DNA from 3 places in the Pararhizobium sp. LjRoot238 genome. Region 3 is predicted to be linked to each of the others. Evidence: riboswitches for the same ligand, from Rfam matches in the RefSeq annotation. Region 3 holds a riboswitch; each other region holds the start of a gene.

Region 1 (3,267 bases), on a different contig from region 3:
CCCCGCCAGAATGATCCGGTCCGCTCCTCCGCCGGCCCCTGCCGCGAGTGCCGAGACGAGAACGAAGGCCGTGATTGCGCCGATGAAAGCGCCGGCTGACAACGTCAGGACGCCATAGCCGAAGCCGAGGATCATGACCGCGACCGCCCCGGTGGATGCGCCGGCGGAAATGCCGAGCACATAAGGCTCGGCCAGCGGATTGCGCAGCAGCGCCTGCAGGATCGCGCCGGACAGCGCAAGGGCCGCACCGGAACTCGCGGCAAGAAGCGCACGGCTCAGCCGATAGTCCCAGACGATGCCCTCATGGATGCGGCTGAGTTCGAAGGACGCGCCGAAAATCCGGTTGGCCACGGCCTTGCCGGTTGTTGTGAGCGGGATGGAGATCTCGCCGATCGAGACGGCGAGGCTGACCATGAAGGCGAGTGCGACAAGCGTCAGGATGGCGAGCGCCAGGCGCGCCCACCATCTTTCGCCGGTCACCACAGGTTGACCGATAGCCGCAAGTGTCACTGCGACAACCCGAATGTCTTGATGCCTTGCGCCAGGGTCTCGATGCCATCGATGGTGCGGATTGTCGGGTTCATCGACTGCGCATCCATCCGGACGAAGCGCCTGTTCTTGACCGCATCCAGCTGGCTGGTGACCGGATCCTTCTCCAGGAAATCGATCTTCACCGCCGGATCGTCCGCCGCGTAGCGCCGGCGGTCCATGGTGGCGATGACGATGACGGACGGATTGGCCTCCGCGATCGTTTCCCAGCCGACCAGAGGCCATTCCTCCTCGGTCGTCACGACATTCCTGACGCCGATCGTCTTCAGGATATAGGCTGGAGCGCTGTTCTTGCCGGCGATGAAGGCGTCGCCCGCGACTTCCTTGCTCGAAAACCAGAAGACGACGGGAATCTCGCCGAGCTTTCCACCGATCGAAGCGACAGCGTCGGATTCCCGCTTTTTCAGGTCGGCGATCAGCGCATCGCCGCGATCCCTTATGTCGAAGATTTCCGAGAACTCACGGATTTCCTGGTAGATCAGGTCCATCGTGAAGAGTTGCCTGCGCACGCCATCGCCGCCATCCGTGTTGACCTTGGCGACGCAATCGGCCGGCGAAACATAGGTGTTGATGCCGAGGCCTGAAAACTGCTCGCGCTTGGCGACCGACCCTTGCGGCCCGACATGCCATTCGAATTCGGCGGCGACGAGATCCGGCGCCTCGCCGACGACGGATTCAAAGCTCGGATCGTTGTCGGCAAGACGCTTGATCTTCCGGTTTTCGGCCTCATATTCTTTCAGCACCGGACCGACCCAGACGGCGGTCCCGGCAATCTTGTCGGCCAAGCCGAGCGAGAACAGGATTTCGGTCATGCCCTGACCGATCGAGACAATCTTCTCCGGCGGCTTCTCGAAGCGGACGGTCTGGCCACAATTGGCAATTTCCAGGGGATAGCGCGTCGGCGCAGCCGCGGCCGGTGTGCAAAGGCTCCCCAACGCAACGACTGTTGCGGAAATCGGCGCGAGGATACGGGAAAAGGCGACAAAGCGCCCGGCAAGGCGGTCGAAATCGATCATGACGGTTCCTTTCCGGGCAACCCCGCCCGGGTGAGTGGATATTGCTTTCGACGGCAGGTCTCCTGGCTTGCGAATATGTGCTTTGCGTCTGCCTTCCCGCGAGACCAGAGGCTCGCAGTGGCATGGTGCCTCAAAAAGGCGCCACAAGGACGATCGGCAATCCGCTTACAGTTGCGGGGGCAGCCACGGTCTTGGTCCCTGTTGGGTCTTCCGCACCGTGTTCCCTATTAATCCCCTCGAAGTCATCCATCGGGGAACCGTCGGCAATGATGTAGTCCGAGCGCGGCGGCGGCGTCAAGGCGAACGGTGCCGCTGTCAACCGCGCGATTGACCAGTCCTGAAGCACCGCCGTGCGGTTAAGGCATCAACTGGCCGCCATTGACCTCGATGATCTGGCCGGTGATGTAGCCGGACAAAATGGGCGATGCCAGGAAGAGATAGGCGCCGACGCAGTCCTCCGGCGAGCCGACCCGGCCCATCGGCACGGTACGCCGTTGCGCATCGAGCATGTCAGGGCTGGTGTAGCGTTCGTGGAATGGCGTCGCGATGATGCCGGGCGCCACGGCGTTGACGCGGATGCCGTCGCCGACAAATTCCTTGGCGTGGCCGCGGGTGATGGTCGATACGAAGCCTTTGGCCGCCGCATAGAGAATAGCGCCATTGCCGCCGCCATTGCGGGCGGCGATCGACGTCGTATTGACGATGAAGCCGCCCTGTTTGCGCAGCCAGGGATGCGCGGCCCGCGTCCCGGCAAGCACCGAGCGGGCGTTCAGATCCATCACGCGCTGGTAGTGCGCATCGCTCATTTCGGCGGTCGCGACGCGACCGAGCATGCCACCGGCATTGTTGATCAGCCCGTCGAGCCGGCCGAAATGACCGGCGGCCTCCTCGACCACCCGTTCAGTTACCCCATCCGCGGATACGTCGCCCTGGACAAGCACCGCCGTGCCGCCGGCGGCCTCGACCTCCGCCAGCAGGTCGGTTGCCGCCTGGCGGCTCTCATTGTAGTGAATCGCGACGCTTGCGCCCTGGACAGAAAACGCCCGCACCAGCGCGGCGCCGATGCCGGTCGATGCACCGGTGATCAGAACCGCTTTTCCGTCGAGATCGGGGATCCGGATCCCCTGCCACATGTTCAGCTGGCCAGCCATGCGTCGCCCCCGGTTTCAGGTCCACGTCATTCATTCCGGAAGCGAGATAACGCTCGGGCCGGAATTGTCCAGCTTCGGCGGACGACCGCCCGACCAGCAAAAGGCCCGGAACATCGCCCGGGCCTCTGGCATTCCACGCGATCGATGATCCGCGGTTATTCGGCTGCAGCAGCCACCGCACGGCGGCGGCCGATCGTCGCCTGGGTTAGCAACAGCGCGCCGACGGCGCACAGCGCTATCCCCATCGCCATCGGCACCGCGGTGCCATCGAAGAAGACCGACGCAACCACCATGGCGACAGCGGCCGTGACGAAATGCAATGTTCCCATCAGCGACGAGGCCGTGCCGGCGATCTCGCCGTGATCCTCCAGCGCCAGAACCGCCGTCGTCGGGATGACAAGACCAAGACAGCCATAGCCGACGAAGAGGAAAACAGCCAACACGGGCAACTGGTTGAAGCCCAGGCTCATGACGATGGCCATTGTTGCCATGGTCAGCGCGAAAGCGGTGACGGCGACACGCATGACGCGCACGAGGCCGAAGCGCTCGCC
Region 2 (3,267 bases), 2.9 Mb from region 3:
ACCGCCGCGCTTTCAACAAGGCGCTGGCCAAGGTCTATGCCGATCCCGAGCTGCCGCTCGCCTGCGGCGTTGCGATTGCCGAGCCGGATACCAGCCAGCGGCTCTCCGGTGAACAGGCCGCCGCGATCGCCGATCATCTCGCCCGCCATATCGGCGGCATCACCCAGCAGGCCTTTCCGCCGAGCGAACTGGCGGCGCGTTTCGACGGCGTCCGCTTCGGCTTCCTGATCAATGCGGGCGAGGAGCGCGAAGTCGTGCGCCTGATGGCGCTGCTGCGTTCGGCCCTGCGCGGCGTCCATTTCAAGCATCCGAAAACCGGCCGCAGCCTTGGCAGCGTCACGCTTTCAGTCGGCGTGTGCATGTCGCACAGCGCCGGCAATGCGTTCGATCTTGTGGGAACTGCCGAAAAGGCGCTTGCCAAGGCACAGGCCAAGGGCGGCGACTATACCGTCGTTCACGGAGCAGAGGACGAGCAGCCGGCGGGGCGGGACTGGCTGATCTACAAGCGATAGGCGGCTGCCGCGAAAGCGTCAGAGGCTGTTGATGATCTTGCGAAGCTGTTCGTTGCAGGCGCCGAGCAAAAGCACGTTTTTCAGGGCTTCCTTCGGATCGCGAGTGCGAAACAGGAGGCCGTTTTCGTGGACGCTGCGGTTGAGCGTGAGCTTGCCTTCCTCCGCGTCGAGTTCGGTCGCGACGGCGAAATACATTCGCGAATAGCCCATCTTGATCTTCTCGAAGAAGTGCTCGTCGTCGCCGATGTCGGAGAAGAAGTTGGCGATGTAGAACGACCACCGGACATCGTCGAACTTGGCGAACTTCGTCCGCGCCGCGGTCACGTGGCAATAGCCGAGATGCGGGCTGCCCGAAAGCGTGCGATGGAAAATCAGCTTCGGGAAGCGGATGGAGGCATGGAAGCCGTTGATGCGTTCGTGCGTTACGGTGCCGGCAGCCTCGAGCCTGCGGCCGGTGCGGGCGGCCACTTCCTGATGGGTTAGGTAGCGTTTTTCCTCGGCGCTCCATTGCTGCGGCCGGTTGATGCGCCCGGTGCGCAGGAATTCGGTGTGGACAGCGCTCTTCGGCGATTGAACCGGTTTCTTGACGGCAGCAGCGTCGAAATATCTCAAGTTTGCCATCGGCCTGCACCAGGATTGCGTCGGAGTGCTGGGGCACACCGCGGCGGAAACGTTCATGAGGAAAAGCTACATTGCGAGGGTTAATGCAGTCTTTCCAAGCATTACCCGCCCTCCATGGTGCGAGGCTTGCGCTTTCAACCGGCCCGTCGCGCCGCAATATGTCGCAAAGAGACAGTCTCTGCACAGAATTTGGCGGTGTGTGGCGGAAAAGGCGCCATCTGCCGAAAAATCAGGAAACTCCGTTGTTTCTGCTTATAAAATAGCCACTCCGGTCATCTGGAAACGCAACTGTGCGTGTGTCGCCATTCTGGAACCGGATGTCGCTAATCGGCGGCTGTCCGGCCAGATCTGCAGATTAGATGAAGACACTCAAGGTGCCGCCTTTATAGGGAGGGCGGAGAATTGGGAAGCCGGTCGAAATCCGGCGCTGCCCCCGCAACGGTGGTGGAGCGAAACCTCGGCAAAAGGCCACTGGAGAGATCCGGGAAGGCGCCGCGACGGTCCGAAAGGACAGCTCCTGAGCCCGGAAACCAGCCTTGTTTGTGAAATTGATGTCTGGGTTGCGGCGGGCAGCCGGAAGGAGAACCAGTATATCCACGCGCACTCCCGGCGCGGCGGTGGTTCCTTTCCTGCTCGCTCAACCGAAAAGTGGCGAGCACAAGGAAACGAACATGGATCTCCGCAGCGAAGTCCTCCGCAAACTCAAGACCCGCCGCGACGGGCACAGCCTGGAACAGGCCTTCTACACCGATCCCGATCTCTACAAGCTCGACATGGAGCAGATCTGGTACAAGGACTGGCTGTTCATCGGTCATGACTGCGAAATCCCCAAGGCCGGCAACTATTTCACCGTCCAGGTCGGCGATTATCCGGTCGTCGTCGTCCGCGATCGCCAGGGCGCTGTCCGGGCGCTTCACAATTCCTGCCGCCACCGCGGTTCGCGCGTCTGTGCCGGGCAGAAGGGCTCGTCGGCCAAGCTTGTCTGTCCCTATCACCAGTGGACCTATGAGCTCGACGGCAAGCTGCTCTTCGCACGCCAGATGGGCGAGGATTTCGACAAGGCGCAGCACAGCCTGAAGCCCATCCATTGCGAAACCATCGGCGGCTATATCTTCATCTGCCTCGCCGAGGAGCCGATGGATTTCCAGCCGATGCGCGACATGGTGTCGTCCTATGTGACGCCGCATAACCTGAAGGACACCAAGGTCGCCTTCGAAAGCACGATCATCGAAAAGGGCAACTGGAAGCTCGTCTGGGAAAACAACCGCGAGTGTTACCACTGCGCCGCCAACCATCCCGAGCTCTGCCGCACCTATCCGGAAGCGCCGACCGCGACCGGCGTGCAGGGCGCCAAGGACGATCCGATCATCGCCGAGCACTGGGCGAAATGCGAGGCCCAGGGCCTGCCGAGCGAGTTCAGGATGTCGCCGACCGGTCAGTTCCGCGTCGCCCGCATGCCGCTGATCCAGGAGGCCGAGAGCTACACGATGTCCGGCAAGCGCGCCGTCAAGCGTCAACTCTCCGACGATGTCAGCCAGAGCCATATCGGCACGCTGCTGATGTTCCACTATCCGAGCACCTGGAACCACATTCTGGCCGACCACGCCATCACCTTCCGCGTGCTGCCGCTCGGCCCTGAATTGACCCAGGTGACGACGAAATGGTTGGTGCACAAGGACGCCGTCGAAGGTGTCGACTATAACCTTGAAGAACTGACGCATGTCTGGACCGAGACCAACGATCAGGACCGCCAGATCGTCGAGGAAAACGCCTTCGGCATCCGCTCGCCCGCCTATCAGCCCGGCCCCTATTCGCAGGAGCATGAAGGCGGCGTGATGCAGTTCGTCGAATGGTACGTCAACTTCATGCAGGATCGCCTGCACGGAGCCTCCACCCCTCTGGTCCGGGTTGCCTGACATGACGATTGCTTCATCCTTCCGGCACTTCGACGAATTGCTGCCGTTCAACGACCGGCAGCATCTCCTGGAATGCATCTCCGTCACCGCCGAGGCTCCGGATGTGATGACCTTCGGCTTCAAGGCCGACAAGGACAGCTGGTTCCGCTACCTGCCGGGCCAGTTCGTCACGCTTGAGCTGCCGGTTAAGCCGGACGATCCGGTGATGCGCACCTACA
Region 3 (3,267 bases):
ATGAAGCAGCGCAAGTCTTGCAGCGTTCGGAAATAACGCGTGAGCCCACGCCGGAAAAGGCGGCAAAAATACGGCAAAACATGGCTTTGCTTGTGGCGGCGGCAATGCTAGACGAGACGTCATGACAAAGACGATCATGCTTCAGGGGACCGGCTCCGATGTCGGAAAAACGGTACTCGTGGCGGGCCTGTGCCGGCTCATGAGCAATCGCGGGGTAAAGGTTGCCCCGTTCAAGCCGCAGAACATGTCCAACAATGCTGCCGTTTCGGATGATGGCGGCGAGATCGGCCGTGCCCAATGGCTGCAGTCGATGGCCGCGCGGGTACCATCTTCGGTTCACATGAACCCGGTCCTTCTCAAGCCCCAGTCGGATACCGGCAGCCAGATCATCGTGCAGGGCAAGGTGGCAGGGCAGGCGAGAGGACGGGACTACCAGGCCCTGAAACCGAAGTTGATGGACGCCGTCATGGAAAGCTTCGAAACGGTCGGTGCCGGGCGTGATCTTGTTATCGTTGAAGGGGCGGGATCGCCCGCCGAGATCAATCTTCGCGCCGGCGACATCGCCAACATGGGCTTTGCCACGCGCGCCAACGTTCCGGTGGTGCTTGTCGGCGATATCGACCGCGGTGGTGTGATCGCATCGCTGGTCGGTACCCATACCATCCTGTCCGATGAAGACCGGCGAATGATCAGTGGCTATTTCATCAACAAGTTCCGGGGCGACGTTTCGCTTTTCGATGACGGCGTCGCGGCTGTTCAGCGCTTTACCGGCTGGCCGTGTTTCGGCGTCGTTCCCTGGTTGAAGAGCGCTGGGCGCCTGCCGGCCGAGGACTCGGTCGTCTTGGAAAGACTGGCGCGGGGCGGCGGCAAGGCGCTGAAGGTCGCCGTTCCCGTCCTGTCGCGTATCGCCAATTTTGACGATCTCGACCCGCTGGCCGCCGAACCGGAGGTCGATCTCGTCTTCGTCCGCGCCGGAGAGCCGATCCCGGTCGATGCCGGCCTGGTGGTCATTCCGGGCTCGAAGGCGACGATCGCCGATCTCGCCGATTTTCGCGCTCAAGGATGGGACCGCGATCTTCAGGCGCATGTGCGGCGCGGCGGCCACGTCATCGGCATCTGCGGCGGCTACCAGATGCTCGGAAGCCGCGTTACCGACCCGCACGGCATTGAGGGAAATGTGCGCGAGATCGAGGGGCTGGGCCTTCTGTCCGTCGAAACCGAAATGGCGCCGGAAAAGACGGTGCGCAACAGCAATGCCCGTTCGGCCGTCTATGATGTGGCGCTGGAGGGTTACGAAATCCACTTGGGCCGGACGACTGGATCGGACTGCGCTCGTCCTGCCGTGATCATTGACCACCGCGCCGATGGGGCCGTCTCGGCGGATGGCAGGGTCAGCGGTACCTACCTGCATGGCCTGTTTACCAGCGACGCCTATCGCGCCGCCCTTCTCAAAAGTTTCGGCATCGAAGGCGGCGGCGAAAACTATCGTCAGTCCGTCGATCGGGCGCTCGATGATGTCGCGGCCGAACTCGAAACGGCACTCGACGCGCGGTGGCTCGATTCATTGATGCCGTGAAGCCTCGAGCAGCCGGTCTTTCAATTGACAGGGTTCGACCGAGCGCCTAATCATCAGCCATTGGATGGTTCCCGGACCGGCGTTTCGGTTCGGGAGTAAATGGGAATGTGAAGGGATGGACCCAAGCCGGGCATTCTTATCGCAGCCGACCCCGCGACTGTAGAACGGTCAGGGTTCGCCATCCGGGAAAACCGGTATTCCGGACAGGCCGCGTGGTGCGGCCGCGGAATGGCCGGTCCAACCGGAAAAGCCACTGGAGTGGCACCACGATCAGCCGGGGCCGGACGCCTCTATCTCTACGAATCGTCCACCTCTTCGTGATGTCGAAAAACTCCGGGAAGGCGAGGCGGACCCGTTCGGGCCTTTGACGAGGTTCGTGACGCCGTGAGCCAGGAGACCTGCCATCCTGAAGGGCATCGTGCCCGATCCAGGGAGAGACACTCCCGATGCCAGCACGGAGGTTGTCATGGCTTTCTCGTTCCGCTCCCCCAGCGGCCATTTTTGCGTTTCTCGCCTCAGCGCCTGCGTATTTCCCCGCGAACATTAAGGCTGGGATCGTTTCATGACATCGACGAAAACAGGACCCGTGTTGGTTCTTGGCGGCGCTCGTTCCGGTAAATCGACGTTCGCCGAAAAACTCGTCACCACGTCGGGTCTCGACATGCATTACGTCGCGACGGGAAGGCCGTGGGACGGGGAGATGCAGGCAAGGATTGCCGAGCATCGTGAACGGCGGGGACCAGACTGGCAGACGCATGAGGAACCGCTTGAACTTGCCGCCTGCCTGAAAGCGATCGACGCGCCCGGCCGCGTCATCCTGATCGATTGCCTGACCCTGTGGGTCACCAATCTGATGATGGAGGATCGCGACCTGGCGGCAGGATTTCAGAACCTGGCAGAATGGCTGCCGCAGGCGCAGGCGCGGCTCGTGTTCGTTTCGAACGAGGTCGGGCTCGGCATCGTGCCGGAAAGCCGCATGGCGCGCGATTTCCGCGACCATGCCGGCCGGCTGCACCAGCTTATCGCGGAGAAGTCCGCGGAAGTCTATTTTATCGCGGCCGGATTGCCGCTGAAAATGAAGGGTTGATCCATGACCACAGCAAAAGCCGCTCACGGCAAGATCCCGGCAACCGTCATCACCGGCTTCCTCGGCGCCGGCAAGACGACGATGATCCGCAACATCCTGGAGAATGCCGATGGCCGGCGCATCGCGCTGATCATCAACGAGTTCGGCGATCTCGGCGTTGACGGCGACGTGCTGAAGGGTTGCGGCGCCGAAGCCTGCAGCGAGGACGACATCATCGAACTCACCAATGGCTGCATCTGCTGCACCGTCGCCGACGATTTCATCCCGACCATGACGAAGCTGCTCGAGCGCGAGAGCCGCCCGGACCACATCGTCATCGAGACGTCCGGTCTTGCGCTGCCGCAACCGCTGATCGCCGCCTTCAACTGGCCGGATATCCGCAGCGAAGTCACCGTCGATGGCGTCATCACCGTCGTTGACAGTGCCGCCGTTGCCGCCGGCCGCTTTGCCGATGATCACGACAAGGTCGATGCCCTGCGCGTCGAGGATGACAATCTCGATCACGAAAGCCCGATCGAGGAACTGTTCGAGGACCAGCTCACTGCCGCCGACCTGATCGTTCTCAACAAGACCGACCTGCTCGATTCCACTGGCCTCGCCTTCG

Evidence for each region. Region 3 has a riboswitch for cobalamin ahead of cobU (bifunctional adenosylcobinamide kinase/adenosylcobinamide-phosphate guanylyltransferase). Riboswitches for the same ligand answer to the same signal wherever they lie in the genome.
Region 1: it holds a riboswitch for cobalamin, as region 3 does, so the genes downstream of both, ACSQ3F_RS28450 (ABC transporter substrate-binding protein) here and cobU (bifunctional adenosylcobinamide kinase/adenosylcobinamide-phosphate guanylyltransferase) in region 3, are expected to answer to the same signal.
Region 2: it holds a riboswitch for cobalamin, as region 3 does, so the genes downstream of both, ACSQ3F_RS01495 (aromatic ring-hydroxylating oxygenase subunit alpha) here and cobU (bifunctional adenosylcobinamide kinase/adenosylcobinamide-phosphate guanylyltransferase) in region 3, are expected to answer to the same signal.

What each region holds. Positions count from the first base shown of each region.
Region 1 covers NZ_CAXUPP020000005.1:151,640-154,906, forward strand. The annotation lists gene ACSQ3F_RS28445 (FecCD family ABC transporter permease) at 1-414, opposite strand, end outside; gene ACSQ3F_RS28450 (ABC transporter substrate-binding protein) at 507-1,565, opposite strand; cobalamin riboswitch at 1,601-1,842, opposite strand; gene ACSQ3F_RS28455 (SDR family NAD(P)-dependent oxidoreductase) at 1,922-2,716, opposite strand; gene ACSQ3F_RS28460 (multidrug effflux MFS transporter) at 2,872-3,267, opposite strand, start outside.
Region 2 covers NZ_CAXUPP020000001.1:275,856-279,122, reverse strand. The annotation lists gene ACSQ3F_RS01505 (diguanylate cyclase domain-containing protein) at 1-512, shown strand, start outside; gene ACSQ3F_RS01500 (DUF6656 family protein) at 531-1,133, opposite strand; cobalamin riboswitch at 1,489-1,686, shown strand; gene ACSQ3F_RS01495 (aromatic ring-hydroxylating oxygenase subunit alpha) at 1,805-3,049, shown strand; gene ACSQ3F_RS01490 (2Fe-2S iron-sulfur cluster-binding protein) at 3,051-3,267, shown strand, end outside.
Region 3 covers NZ_CAXUPP020000001.1:3,133,453-3,136,719, forward strand. The annotation lists gene ACSQ3F_RS15215 (cobyric acid synthase) at 122-1,576, shown strand; cobalamin riboswitch at 1,625-1,996, shown strand; gene cobU (bifunctional adenosylcobinamide kinase/adenosylcobinamide-phosphate guanylyltransferase) at 2,139-2,663, shown strand; gene cobW (cobalamin biosynthesis protein CobW) at 2,667-3,267, shown strand, end outside.